3 linked regions of the Filimonas lacunae genome follow. The main gene of each other region encodes a partner of the protein of the gene in region 2 in a complex. Links are inferred from orthologs where the notes say so. Each region holds a gene or a part of one and is shown on either strand. Other genes may lie near its edges.

Region 1 (2,846 bases), 3.6 Mb from region 2 along the record:
CTCCATATGTTTTACCAGGTCTTCGGCTTCGGTTTGACAGTGACCACACTCAGGGCTGAAATAAATAATAACAATAGGACGGTCTTTAGGTAATTGTGCATCTGTAAACCAGGTGCTGTCGCTTTGAAGAATCTGAAAAACAGGCAGTCCCGGATGTTTTTTGTATTGGGCGGTGGTGTCATATGCCTGGGCATTAACAAACGAGTGGGAAACGAATAACAGCAAAAAGGCCAGTATTATTTTTTGCATGGAAAACATATTTTGTTCAAATATCGGAATCTCCCTACTCAGAATAATGGCTTATGATGGTTTTTCCATCGTAATCCCTACTTTTGCCACGTTTTCCGGTAAGCGGAAATTAAAAAATTACAAATTCTTTTTATGGCAACTACATCAGATATCAGCCGTGGTATTATCCTGAAACTGGACGGCAGTTTATACTCAGTGGTAGAATTCGGTGAAAACAAAACTGCCCGTGCCGCAGCCAAAGTATGGGCTAAATTGAAAGGTGTGGATAACGCCCGTTCTATTGAAAAAACATGGAACAGCGGCGAAACTATTTTCCCTGTACGTGTAGAGAAGAAAGCTTTCCAGTACCTGTATAAAGATGAGTCTGGCTATAACCTGATGAACAACGAAACATTTGAGCAGATTATTCTGGGAGAAGGCATGATCGATGCTCCTCAGTTTCTGAAAGATGGCTCAGAAGTTTTTGTATTTATTAATACAGAAACCGAACTGCCTATTGGTGCAGAATTACCTGAGAAAATTGTGGTTCAGGTTACTTATTGCGAACCAGGTTTAAGAGGAGATACTGCTACCCGTGCTACCAAACCAGCTACTATCGAAACCGGTGCTACCGTTAACGTGCCTTTATTTGTAAACGAAGGTGAAGTTATCCGTATTAACACCAAAACCGGTGAATACGTAGAAAGAGTAAAAGACTAATTAATTAGTTATAATAATAAAATCCCGCGGGGGCGCGGGATTTTGCTTTACCGGAAATAAGGGGAAAAAAGCTTGTTTTATGTGAAAAATGGCTATTTTGCCACCCCTTTTGGCTAAAAATCTTAATAATACAAAGAAACCCCAAAAAAGAGCATATGGACTTCAAACAGGTTCAGGAACTGATAAAGATCATTAACAAGAGCAATATCGGTGAACTGACTATCGAGGAAAAGGATTTCAAGATTACCATCAAGCAAAAAGAAGACCAGGTACAAACTGTGTATGCTGCTCCTTCTGCGCCAGTTTACACTGCTGCACTGCAGGCTCCACAGGCTGTTGCTTTGCCAGCTGCCGGTGCTGCTGCACCTGCTGGTGATGCTCCTGCTGCTAAAGCAGATAATCTGATTACTATTAAAAGCCCGATGATCGGTACCTTCTACCGTCGTGCTTCTCCTGACAAACCTTTATTTGTGGAGGTGGGTTCCGAAATCGCTCCTGGTAAAACAGTATGTATTATTGAAGCGATGAAGCTTTTCAATGAAATTGAAAGCGAAGTGAGTGGTAAAATTGTAAAAGTGCTTGTGGAAGACGCAAGTCCTGTTGAATTTGATCAGCCATTATTCCTGGTAGAACCAGCTTAATAAAAAGTCATTAAGTCATTGGTAATGTATTCATTTTACGATGAATAGATTACTGATGGCTTATTTTTTTGACTCACCCATAGACGTTCTGATTAAACTACTAAAGTAAATGTTTAAAAAAGTTCTTATAGCCAATCGCGGAGAGATAGCATTACGGGTTATCCGTACCTGTCGTGAAATGGGCATTAAAACCGTGGCTGTATACTCTACTGCGGATAAAGACAGCCTGCATGTAAAATTTGCAGATGAAGCTGTTTGTATCGGCAAGCCCCCCAGCAGTGAATCTTATCTGAACATTCCTCATATTATGGCAGCTGCAGAAATTACCAATGCAGATGCTATTCACCCTGGATACGGATTTTTAGCAGAAAATGCCAAGTTTGCCCAGATCTGTGGTGGACATGGTATTAAGTTTATCGGACCCACCCCTGAGATGATCAACAAAATGGGTGACAAGATCACTGCTAAAGATACCATGATTAAAGCTGGCGTACCTGTTATTCCAGGTAGCGATGGTTTGTTGCAAAGTGTAGACGAAGCAAAACACCTGGCTAAAAATGTGGTAGGCTATCCTGTTATTTTAAAAGCTACTGCCGGTGGTGGTGGTAAAGGTATGCGTGTAGTTTGGGAAGAAAGCGAACTGGAAAAAGCATACAATACTGCTAAAGCAGAAGCTGCAGCAGCTTTTAAAAACGATGGTATTTACATGGAGAAATTCGTGGAAGAACCTCGTCACATCGAAATTCAGGTTGCGGGCGACAGATATGGCAGAGTATGTCATTTAAGCGAACGCGACTGTTCTATACAGCGTCGTCACCAGAAACTGGTAGAAGAATCCCCTTCTCCGTTTATGACTCCGGAACTGCGCCAGAAAATGGGTGAAGCAGCTATTAAGGCAGCGGCAGCCATTAACTATGAAAGCGTAGGTACCATTGAATTCCTGGTTGATAAGCACCGCAATTTCTACTTCATGGAAATGAACACACGTATCCAGGTAGAGCATTGCGTAACCGAAGAGGTAATTAACTTTGACCTGATTAAGGAGCAATTGAAAATTGCTATGGGTGAAGAAATTTCCGGTAAAAACTACGAACCTCAGATGCACGCCATCGAGTGCCGTATCAACGCGGAAGATCCTTACAACGATTTCCGTCCTTCACCAGGAAAAATCACCGTATTGCACACCCCGGGTGGGCATGGTGTAAGGGTAGATAGCCATGTGTATGCAGGTTATGTAATTCCTCCTTATTACGATTC
Region 2 (7,844 bases):
TCGCTGAATCCCGATACCACCCTGGAAACCCTGGTGCCTGATTTTAAAGGCCAGGTAGAGAATATCCAGCGCATTATAGATGCAGCGCCCGAAGTAGTGAGCCACAATATGGAAACTGTGGAAAGACTTACCCGCCAGGTGCGTATTCAGGCCAAATACAGACGTAGCCTGGAAGTGTTGAAAGTGTTAAAAGAAGGTGGTATGCGCACCAAAACCGGCCTTATGCTTGGCTTGGGCGAAACCAAAGACGAAATAGTACAAACTCTGGAAGATCTGGCAGCTGTAAATGTAGATGTAATCACTTTAGGTCAATATTTACAACCTACTCAAAAGCACTTACCTGTTCATCGTTTTGTGCATCCCGATGAGTTTGCCGAACTGCGTGAAATAGGCTATCAACTGGGTTTTGATTATGTTGAAAGCGGTCCGTTGGTACGTTCTTCCTATCATAGCGAACGCCATGTTTTTGAAGGTTATGGTCGTAAGAAGTGGATGGAAGAGAAGGAGGCTGGCATTGTTCTTGGGTAATGAATAGCAAACACTATTATTCATTATAAAAGACTTTTCCTATGAGCGTACAAAAAATTTTGGTTGGAGCATTATCTGGTGTTGTAGCTGGTGTTGCTATTGGTTTACTGGTAGCGCCTGCATCTGGCAAAGAAACACGCGGTAAAATTGCAGAAGGTGCAGATAACCTGAAAAGAAGAATTCGTCGTTTCAGAGGTTCGGCTGATGCAGAACTGGATGAACTGAAAGAGATATTTGAAAATGAGATAGATGGTTTAAAAGGCGATGTGCGTGAAAGAGTACTGAAATTAATTGAAGCCAGCAAAAACAGCTATCAGAATATTAAAAATGGCCAGGAAAAAGAACCTGTAGTTCTGTCTTAGTTATTTTACTACCGTATCAAAAGCCTGTTTACCGACGTAAACAGGCTTTTTGTTTATTATAACGGCTATTATTACAGCCGTTTATTATTTTCAAACAAAATTGATGATATGTTTAGTCTCCACCGTAAAAAAACGGCGGTTGTGGTGAGCTTATGTGCCCTTGCCCTGTTAAGCATGGCTGCTTACAAACCCTCAGAACAACCCCGCAAAAGGAATTTAAAAATTCTACCCCAAAACATTAGTAAAGACAGTCTTGATCGCATTATGCGCGGCTTTAATGAAGCCCTGGGTGTAAAATGTGGCTTTTGTCATGCACCCAGCAAAGAAGGTGGCAGAATGGATTTTAGCAGCGATGAAAAGCATGAAAAAGAAACTACCCGTATGATGATGACTATGACTAACGAGATTAATAAAAAGTACTTTATGGATGATGTGGCTCCGGAAGACAGTGCCCGTTTTGCCAATAAAGTTACCTGTAATACCTGCCATAGGGGCAATACGATTCCTTAGTGGGGGAAGTATAGGAGAGAGGTGCGAGTGTTTAACAGAGAATGGAAAAGTGGTTGTGGAGATAAGAAACATGGGCAAATGGCATCTAAAAAAAGAGGGCAGGATTACTCAAATCCTGCCCTCTTTTTATTCTCAATTGATAACTCTTTTAACTTTTCTACTTCTTCACCGGCGGTGCCGCTTTTTTTAGTCGTACGGCTTCGCTTTCCCGGAAGTTACTGGTAAGATTAATTTCGTAACGATGGGTTTTATCACTGATGACCATTAAGGCTGCATTCGGTGGAATTTCACCCAGATTTTCAGCGAACATAATGATTTCATTATTGGCCGGGTTATCATCTACAAACACTTTAAATGTGATGGCTTTGCGGGTTTCCAACTGTTGCTTCAACTGAACCAGTTTGCCATTGTAGAACACCGAAACAGTATCGTGGTCAAACTCGCCATTATCGTATAAGTCAACCTTAACTGAGTCTTCTGTTACTTCCAGCTCTTTCACTACCTTTTTGGTACGCATGTTCAACTGTATCAATGCATCACGTTCCAATTTCAGGGTAGGAGACTCCAGTGGTTTAATCAACGTATCTTTTTCCTGTTGTTCAATGTCGTTTTCTACCAGGGTTTTAAACGGCACTTCTTTTAATAATTTGGTCAGGCGTATGCTGATAGGTGTACAGGTGTATTTGTGGTCTTCATCGCTCTGGAATGTGCCGGTAAGCGTGCTTTCAACACGGGATACCTTTAATGTAAATTCTCCCTCCATAGTACACTCCACGCCCATAGCCGCATCTACTGTCTGGTGGAATATGATAGGAATGAATTTTATTTTCAGCAGCCTTTTATCAGCATTGTAGGTGCCTTTGATTTTGTTGCTGAAATAACCGTTACGAAAGAAATAGTTAAACTCACCTGTGATGATATTGCCTTTTTGTTCTAAAATGAACTCGCACAGGTAGTTACTGGTGTTAGAGCTGGTGCTTACATTGCCAACGCCATACCATTTACCTTTAATGCTTTGTGCCTGAACTGAAACGGGAGTAAAAAGGTGAATAAACACCAATGCCACCATGTAGAAACAAGTATACAAACATTTCATGCCTGAAAAGTGGTTTTGCGGAATTATTCAAGAATCATGCTAACAATCGTAACCCGTAACAGTAACTATTGGTAACGTTTCATTTCCCTGTCGTTATCTCTCTGTTTGATGGTATCGCGTTTGTCGTAAAGCTTTTTGCCTTTACCCAAACCTATTTCCACTTTAACCAGGTTTTTCTCGTTTAAAAATACACGAAGAGGAACAATAGTATATCCCTTTTCTTTCATTTTTAACGTAAGTTTCTTGAGTTCTCTTTTGGTAAGCAACAGTTTACGGTCGTGAACCGCAATGTGGTTATTGGTAGTGCCCAGTTTGTATTCGGCAATGTATAAACCTCGTACCCATAATTCGCCATCGTCAAATAGACAAAAGGCGTCGTTAAAGCTAACTTTTCCGTCTCTTATACTTTTTACTTCGGTGCCCAGCAGTACTATTCCTGCTACATATTTATCTTCTATGTAGTAGTGAAAATACGCCTGCCTGTTATTCATTTCTTTAGCCATGCTATATAAAAAACCATCCCGCCTTCAGGGGCGGGAAGGTGCAAAATTTATACCGGCCGGTTTAACCCTGGAATAAGGTTATTACCTGGGCCAGTTTATCTTTCAGAACTTTTCTGTCTACAATAAAGTCTAAGAAACCATGTTCCAGTAAAAACTCACTGCGCTGGAATCCAGGAGGGAGGTCTTTTTTAATGGTCTCTTTAATTACACGCGGTCCGGCAAAACCAATTAAGGCGCCTGGTTCGGCAATGTTTAAGTCGCCCAGCATACCAAAGCTGGCTGAGATACCACCAAAGGTAGGATCGGTCATCAGCGAAATAAAGGGCAAGCCTGCATCACTTAACTGCGATAATTTACCGGATGTTTTTGCCAGCTGCATTAAGCTGAAGGCGCTTTCCATCATACGGGCACCGCCACTTTTGGATATTACCAGGTAAGGGAGTTTGTGCTCGATGCAATAATCTACTGCACGGGCAAATTTCTCACCCATTACACTACCCAACGATCCGCCAATGAATTCGAAATCCATAGCCGCTACCACCAGCCCTTTGCCATGCACATTACCGGAAGCAACACGCATACTGTCTTTCAGGTCGGTTTTGGAATGAATTTCGTCCAGGCGTTTCTGGTAAGGTTTCAGATCGGTAAAACCTAAAAAGTCCTTGCTATATATATCTTCAAACAGCGTGGTAAATTCCTGCTCGTCAAAAAGGAGGTCGAAGTATTCTTCGCTGCCAATGCGGTGGTGGTAGTTACATTTGGGACATACGTACAAACTTTCTTCCAGTTCGGTAGTAGTACAGATGTAATTACACTCCGGGCATTTGCTCCATAATCCCTCGGGAGTTTCCTTCTTTTCCGATGTGGAAGTGTGGATACCCTTGCTAAATCTTCTGAACCATCTTTCCTTGGCCTCACCAGAGTCAGAATGCGGGTTCGCGTTATTGTCAGCTTCACCAGCCAGGTTCGATTCAAAATCTTCTTCTTTTTTCATCCGAAATTTTAATTTAAAAAGAGGGTCGGGGAGCAAAAATAAGCAGTTTGCGCTATTATGGTAAAACCTGTGTCATTTATTTGGTTTGAATGTTCGTGTTTAATGCGTTTATTTTGCACCGCTTAGTGTATGGTAAGCTTTTTATTCTAAAACTAAAAAATTTTTAAAATGGCCAAGTACAGTGCCGGCGTGTTGCACGGCGAAGAATTAGCAGCTTTATATGACGATGCAAAGAAGAATAAATTTGCACTACCTGCTGTAAACGTAATTGGTACCAACTCTATTAACGCCGTTCTGGAAACCGCTGCCAAGGTGCAGTCTCCCGTAATTATCCAGTTTAGCAATGGTGGCGCCCAGTTTTTTGCTGGTAAGGGTATGCCTAACGACAAATTACAGGCAAATATTGCCGGTGCCGTAAGCGGTGCTTTACACGTACACAACGTAGCTAAATACTATGGTGTACCTGTAGTTTTACATACCGACCACGCTGCTAAAAAGTGGTTACCCTGGATCGACGGCTTAATTGCTGCCGGTGAAGATTTTAAAGCTAAAAACGGTCAGCCCCTGTTCAGCTCACACATGTTAGACCTGAGCGAAGAGCCACTGCACGAAAACATTGAAATTTCAGTTGAATACTTCAAGAAAATAGCCAAACTGGGTATGAGCATTGAAGTAGAACTGGGTGTTACCGGTGGTGAAGAAGATGGTGTGGACAACTCTGGTGTTGAAAACTCTAAATTATATACACAGCCTTCAGAAGTTGCTGAAACTTATGAAGCTTTAGGTAAAATAAGCCCGCTGTTTACCATTGCGGCTTCTTTTGGTAACGTACATGGTGTTTACAGCCCGGGTAACGTAGAATTACGTCCTGACATCCTGAAAAACAGCCAGACTTACATCCAGGAGCATTTCAAAACTGGCGACAAGCCAGTGAGCTTTGTGTTCCATGGCGGTAGCGGTTCTCCTAAAAACCAGATTGCTGAAACACTGGACTACGGTGTTATCAAAATGAACATTGATACCGATATGCAGTGGGCATTCTGGGAAGGCGTTTTAGGCTTCTACAAAAAGAACGAAGGTTATTTGCAAGGCCAGCTGGGTAACCCGGAAGGTGCTGATAAGCCTAACAAGAAGTTCTACGATCCACGTGTTTGGTTAAGAAAAGGCGAAGACACTTTTGTTTCCCGTTTAGAAGAAGCATTTACCGACTTAAACTGTATCGGTAAAAACAAATAGTTTTTGTGGAATCCATCGTTTGTAGCCGCAAGGCTGCGGACCATTGGATTTACCAATAGTAAGAACAGCGTCTGTACATCCCCGTATGTCAGGCGCTGTTTCTTTTATAACATTTCGCCTTCTTTTTTGGTAACTAACAAATGTTATCTTTACTAAAATTGATTGACATATGGATAAAAGAACGGTATATATAGTTTCAGCAGTGCGTACACCTATGGGAAGCTTTGGAGGAACGCTGAAAGATTTTTCTGCCACCCGCCTGGGAGCTATTGCTATTAAAGCAGCAGTGGAAAAAGCAGGTATTCAACCCAACCAGGTGCAAGAAGTATTAATGGGCTGTGTACTACAGGCCAACCTGGGGCAAGCCCCGGCACGTCAGGCAGCCAAATTTGCGGGTTTGCCTGATTCGGTTATCTGCACCACAGTAAATAAAGTATGCGCCAGTGGTATGAAGGCCATTGCCCAAGGCGCTCAAAGCATATTGTTGGGTGATGCGGATGTTATAGTGGCCGGCGGTATGGAAAGCATGAGCAATGTGCCTTATTATTCTACCCAAACCCGCTGGGGCAACAAATACGGAGATATTTCACTCACCGATGGCTTGTCTAAAGATGGCCTTACGGATGTGTACCATCAATATGCTATGGGCAATGCGGCGGAATTATGCGCCAGTGAATGCCATTTTAGCCGGGAAGACCAGGATGCTTTTGCTATAGAAAGTTATAAGCGTAGCCAAAACGCCTGGGAAAACGGAAAATTTACCGAAGAAGTAGTACCAGTTCCTATTCCACAGCGGAAAGGCGATCCGGTACTGTTTAGTCGTGATGAAGAACCATTTAATGTGAAATTTGACAAGATACCAGAGCTAAAACCTGCTTTTCAAAAGGATGGTACAGTAACTGCCGCTAATGCCAGCACCATGAATGATGGCGCAGCAGCGGTAGTGCTCATGAGCAAAGAAAAGGCAGATGAACTGGGAATAAAACCCCTTGCCATCATCCGCAGCTATGCTGATGCTGAGCAAGCCCCTGAGTGGTTTACCACCACACCGGCACTGGCGGTGCCTAAGGCAGTAGCCAAAGCAGGGCTTCAAATGAATGATGTGGATTATTTTGAGTTAAACGAAGCCTTTTCTGTGGTAGGGCTGGCTAATATTCAAAAGATGGGCTTAAACGCTGCCAAAGTAAATACGAATGGTGGCGCTGTGGCGTTAGGGCATCCACTGGGTGCCAGCGGAGCACGCATTATTGTTACCCTTATCAACGTATTACGCCAGAATGGTGCTAAAACCGGGGCGGCTGGTATTTGTAATGGCGGCGGTGGTGCCAGTGCCATGGTAGTAGAGCTTGCATAGGCATATATGAAATAACAAAGTGTAAGTGAATGGCTTGCTTTTAGAAGAAGGCTATTTACTTACACTTTTCATTTTTATTATTTCTGTAAAGCAGGTTGCATATGTGTGCTAATGCCTATCCTGTTCCAGGCATTGATAATAATGGTTGCCATAATTACATCAGCAGTTACTGCTTCCCCCAATACTTCCACCGCTTTATCGTAAGTGGCATCAGATACATGATTGCTGATGAGGGTTACTTCTTCTGTAAGGGCTAATATGGACTGTTCCTGTTCTGTAAAAAAAGGAGTGTCGCGCCAGGCAGTAAGTGCATATAATCTTTGTTCTGTTTCGCCATACTTGCGGGCGTCTCTTGTATGCATATCAATACAATAAGCACAACCATTTATTTGAGAAGCCCTTGTTTTTATCAGTTCTTTCTGAATGGGAGTAAGGCTGGTTTTTTCCATGTAAGAGTCAAAAGCAATCATGGCTTTATAGGCTTCTGGTGCAACTTTTCCAATTAACATTCTCTGTTTCATAAATTAAGTTTTTGTGTTACTGATTTTGTAACCCAAAGTTGCAGCCAGATGGCGCTTCAAAAACTTGAACTTGTTCAAGAAAAGAGATAGGTTCGCTGCCAGGTTACTCTTTCTGCGCTCTTATTTTGCTGAGGAACTCGGGACTGAAGCCAAGGTAGGATGCCAGCATGTATTGTGGAATACGCTGCATAAAATCAGGAAACAGTTTGGCAAAATGATGATAACGTTCTTTCCCTGTGGAGCCAAAAATGTATTTTATCCTTAACTGTGAAGCCCCGTGCGCCCGCTGCAACATAAGTCTGAAATAACGTTCCAGCTGTGGCAATTGGCTAAACAATTCGTCTTCCATTTTTTTGTCTATCGCTATTATTTCGGAAGCTTCTATTGCCTGAATATAGAATTGAGAAGGCGTTTGCAGCAACAGGCTCATGTTATCTGTGAGCCACCAGTTTTCCAGTGCAAACTGGGTAATTTGCTCTGCTTCGGTTTCCTCTTGTAAAAAGTACATGCGCAGGCATCCCTTGCTAACAAAGTAGTTCGATTGGCAAACATGCCCGGCTTTTAACAACAGGTGCTTTTTAGGAATACAATCTGTACGCAGGAAGGGAAGCAGTGTATTCACTTCTTCATTGGTAAGCGTAACATAATTGCGGATATGCCGTATAAGCGTTTCGTGCATGCTTTGTTAACAGGATGGTTTAGTAAAAATAATATCTTCTCCCAGCTCGGCTTCCAGCTTT
Region 3 (2,988 bases), 3.6 Mb from region 2 along the record:
TAAACGAAGGTGAAGTTATCCGTATTAACACCAAAACCGGTGAATACGTAGAAAGAGTAAAAGACTAATTAATTAGTTATAATAATAAAATCCCGCGGGGGCGCGGGATTTTGCTTTACCGGAAATAAGGGGAAAAAAGCTTGTTTTATGTGAAAAATGGCTATTTTGCCACCCCTTTTGGCTAAAAATCTTAATAATACAAAGAAACCCCAAAAAAGAGCATATGGACTTCAAACAGGTTCAGGAACTGATAAAGATCATTAACAAGAGCAATATCGGTGAACTGACTATCGAGGAAAAGGATTTCAAGATTACCATCAAGCAAAAAGAAGACCAGGTACAAACTGTGTATGCTGCTCCTTCTGCGCCAGTTTACACTGCTGCACTGCAGGCTCCACAGGCTGTTGCTTTGCCAGCTGCCGGTGCTGCTGCACCTGCTGGTGATGCTCCTGCTGCTAAAGCAGATAATCTGATTACTATTAAAAGCCCGATGATCGGTACCTTCTACCGTCGTGCTTCTCCTGACAAACCTTTATTTGTGGAGGTGGGTTCCGAAATCGCTCCTGGTAAAACAGTATGTATTATTGAAGCGATGAAGCTTTTCAATGAAATTGAAAGCGAAGTGAGTGGTAAAATTGTAAAAGTGCTTGTGGAAGACGCAAGTCCTGTTGAATTTGATCAGCCATTATTCCTGGTAGAACCAGCTTAATAAAAAGTCATTAAGTCATTGGTAATGTATTCATTTTACGATGAATAGATTACTGATGGCTTATTTTTTTGACTCACCCATAGACGTTCTGATTAAACTACTAAAGTAAATGTTTAAAAAAGTTCTTATAGCCAATCGCGGAGAGATAGCATTACGGGTTATCCGTACCTGTCGTGAAATGGGCATTAAAACCGTGGCTGTATACTCTACTGCGGATAAAGACAGCCTGCATGTAAAATTTGCAGATGAAGCTGTTTGTATCGGCAAGCCCCCCAGCAGTGAATCTTATCTGAACATTCCTCATATTATGGCAGCTGCAGAAATTACCAATGCAGATGCTATTCACCCTGGATACGGATTTTTAGCAGAAAATGCCAAGTTTGCCCAGATCTGTGGTGGACATGGTATTAAGTTTATCGGACCCACCCCTGAGATGATCAACAAAATGGGTGACAAGATCACTGCTAAAGATACCATGATTAAAGCTGGCGTACCTGTTATTCCAGGTAGCGATGGTTTGTTGCAAAGTGTAGACGAAGCAAAACACCTGGCTAAAAATGTGGTAGGCTATCCTGTTATTTTAAAAGCTACTGCCGGTGGTGGTGGTAAAGGTATGCGTGTAGTTTGGGAAGAAAGCGAACTGGAAAAAGCATACAATACTGCTAAAGCAGAAGCTGCAGCAGCTTTTAAAAACGATGGTATTTACATGGAGAAATTCGTGGAAGAACCTCGTCACATCGAAATTCAGGTTGCGGGCGACAGATATGGCAGAGTATGTCATTTAAGCGAACGCGACTGTTCTATACAGCGTCGTCACCAGAAACTGGTAGAAGAATCCCCTTCTCCGTTTATGACTCCGGAACTGCGCCAGAAAATGGGTGAAGCAGCTATTAAGGCAGCGGCAGCCATTAACTATGAAAGCGTAGGTACCATTGAATTCCTGGTTGATAAGCACCGCAATTTCTACTTCATGGAAATGAACACACGTATCCAGGTAGAGCATTGCGTAACCGAAGAGGTAATTAACTTTGACCTGATTAAGGAGCAATTGAAAATTGCTATGGGTGAAGAAATTTCCGGTAAAAACTACGAACCTCAGATGCACGCCATCGAGTGCCGTATCAACGCGGAAGATCCTTACAACGATTTCCGTCCTTCACCAGGAAAAATCACCGTATTGCACACCCCGGGTGGGCATGGTGTAAGGGTAGATAGCCATGTGTATGCAGGTTATGTAATTCCTCCTTATTACGATTCCATGATTGGTAAACTGATTACCGTTGCCCGTACACGCGACGAAGCCATTAGCACCATGTACCGTGCATTAAGTGAGTATGTAATTGAAGGTGTAAAAACCACCATTCCTTTTCACTTACAGTTAATGCAGAACGAAGATTTCAGAAGCGGTAATTTCAATACTAAGTTCCTGGAAAGCTTCCAGATGAAATAGTAGCGGTTCACCGTTTTAAATATTCTCTTAACATAAAGGCTGTACATCTGTTACAGCCTTTTGTTATTATTGCTTGTAAACGTTTCATCATCCCGAACTTGTAATGGAAAACGATATCATACTTCAGATAGGCAACCGCATCCGCGAAAAACGGAAAGAGGGAAATGTAACGCTGCAGGAACTGGCAGATAGTGCAGGGGTGAGCAAAGGATTGATATCCCAGATTGAAAACAACCGCACAGTGCCCTCCCTGCCGGTGCTACTGAATATTATAAAGGCCCTGCAGGTGGATTTGAATGCGTTTTTTGACAACCTGGATGCAGGTAAGGATAATGAACCGGTATTGATTAAAGCAGGTGAAGGAAAGGCCATTAAAAAGGAGTATTCCAATGGATCGCACTACCACCGTATTATCTCGTTCCGGCATAATGGCCGCCTGGTAGATGTGGTATTATACCGCCAGGAGAAAGGGGCCCGGAGAGGAATGGTGTCTACCAACGCTATTGAGTATAATTACATGTTACGGGGTAAAATGCAATACGAAATAGAAGGGAAAACTTATATACTGGAAGAAGGAGATTCTTTTCATTACGATGCCCGAAAACCGCATCTTACCCGTTGCCTGGAAGGAAAAGATTGCCTGATGCTGGTAATTTACTTTTTTGAGGAAGAGGCCTAAACTGCTTCCTTATTTTTTGCATTGAATGTTTAGTATTAGTAAATAAAATGTTTTTAAAGGCTGTATTGTTTATAATTAGTTTATTATTTGTTAACCTGTAAAATTCCCTCCCTCCTGAAGCTGCTGCTACTTTTGTATGGCTAAGGGCTT

Evidence for each region. Proteins that work in one complex are often made in the same cells at the same time.
Region 1: the proteins of accD (region 2) and accB are in contact, whole or in part, in a solved structure (PDB 8UXZ), measured with the Escherichia coli proteins. The link is inferred for Filimonas lacunae from one-to-one orthologs.
Region 3: the proteins of accD (region 2) and accC are in contact, whole or in part, in a solved structure (PDB 8UXZ), measured with the Escherichia coli proteins. The link is inferred for Filimonas lacunae from one-to-one orthologs.

The regions. Positions count from the first base shown.
Region 1 is NZ_AP017422.1:5,700,737-5,703,582, reverse strand. It holds accB (acetyl-CoA carboxylase biotin carboxyl carrier protein), read left to right. Parts: upstream 1-1,103; coding sequence 1,104-1,589; downstream 1,590-2,846. Other genes in the region: accC (acetyl-CoA carboxylase biotin carboxylase subunit), read left to right, coding at 1,699-2,846; efp (elongation factor P), read left to right, coding at 382-948; FLA_RS22530 (peroxiredoxin family protein), read right to left, coding at 1-249. UniProt on the Escherichia coli protein: This protein is a component of the acetyl coenzyme A carboxylase complex; first, biotin carboxylase catalyzes the carboxylation of the carrier protein and then the transcarboxylase transfers the carboxyl group to form malonyl-CoA.
Region 2 is NZ_AP017422.1:2,135,244-2,143,087, forward strand. Bases 2,028-4,927 are described here. They hold accD (acetyl-CoA carboxylase, carboxyltransferase subunit beta), read right to left. Parts: upstream 3,994-4,927; coding sequence 3,061-3,993; downstream 2,028-3,060. Other genes in these bases: FLA_RS08610 (hypothetical protein), read right to left, coding at 2,028-2,496; smpB (SsrA-binding protein SmpB), read right to left, coding at 2,562-2,999; fbaA (class II fructose-bisphosphate aldolase), read left to right, coding at 4,162-4,927. Outside these bases: lipA (lipoyl synthase), read left to right, coding at 1-528; FLA_RS08600 (YtxH domain-containing protein), read left to right, coding at 570-890; FLA_RS08605 (c-type cytochrome), read left to right, coding at 999-1,400; more of FLA_RS08610, read right to left, coding at 1,558-2,027; more of fbaA, read left to right, coding at 4,928-5,229; FLA_RS08630 (acetyl-CoA C-acyltransferase), read left to right, coding at 5,399-6,583; FLA_RS08635 (carboxymuconolactone decarboxylase family protein), read right to left, coding at 6,661-7,104; FLA_RS08640 (Crp/Fnr family transcriptional regulator), read right to left, coding at 7,208-7,783; FLA_RS08645 (helix-turn-helix domain-containing protein), read right to left, coding at 7,790-7,844.
Region 3 is NZ_AP017422.1:5,699,715-5,702,702, reverse strand. It holds accC (acetyl-CoA carboxylase biotin carboxylase subunit), read left to right. Parts: upstream 1-818; coding sequence 819-2,159; downstream 2,160-2,988. Other genes in the region: FLA_RS22510 (helix-turn-helix domain-containing protein), read left to right, coding at 2,263-2,838; accB (acetyl-CoA carboxylase biotin carboxyl carrier protein), read left to right, coding at 224-709; efp (elongation factor P), read left to right, coding at 1-68. UniProt on the Escherichia coli protein: This protein is a component of the acetyl coenzyme A carboxylase complex; first, biotin carboxylase catalyzes the carboxylation of the carrier protein and then the transcarboxylase transfers the carboxyl group to form malonyl-CoA.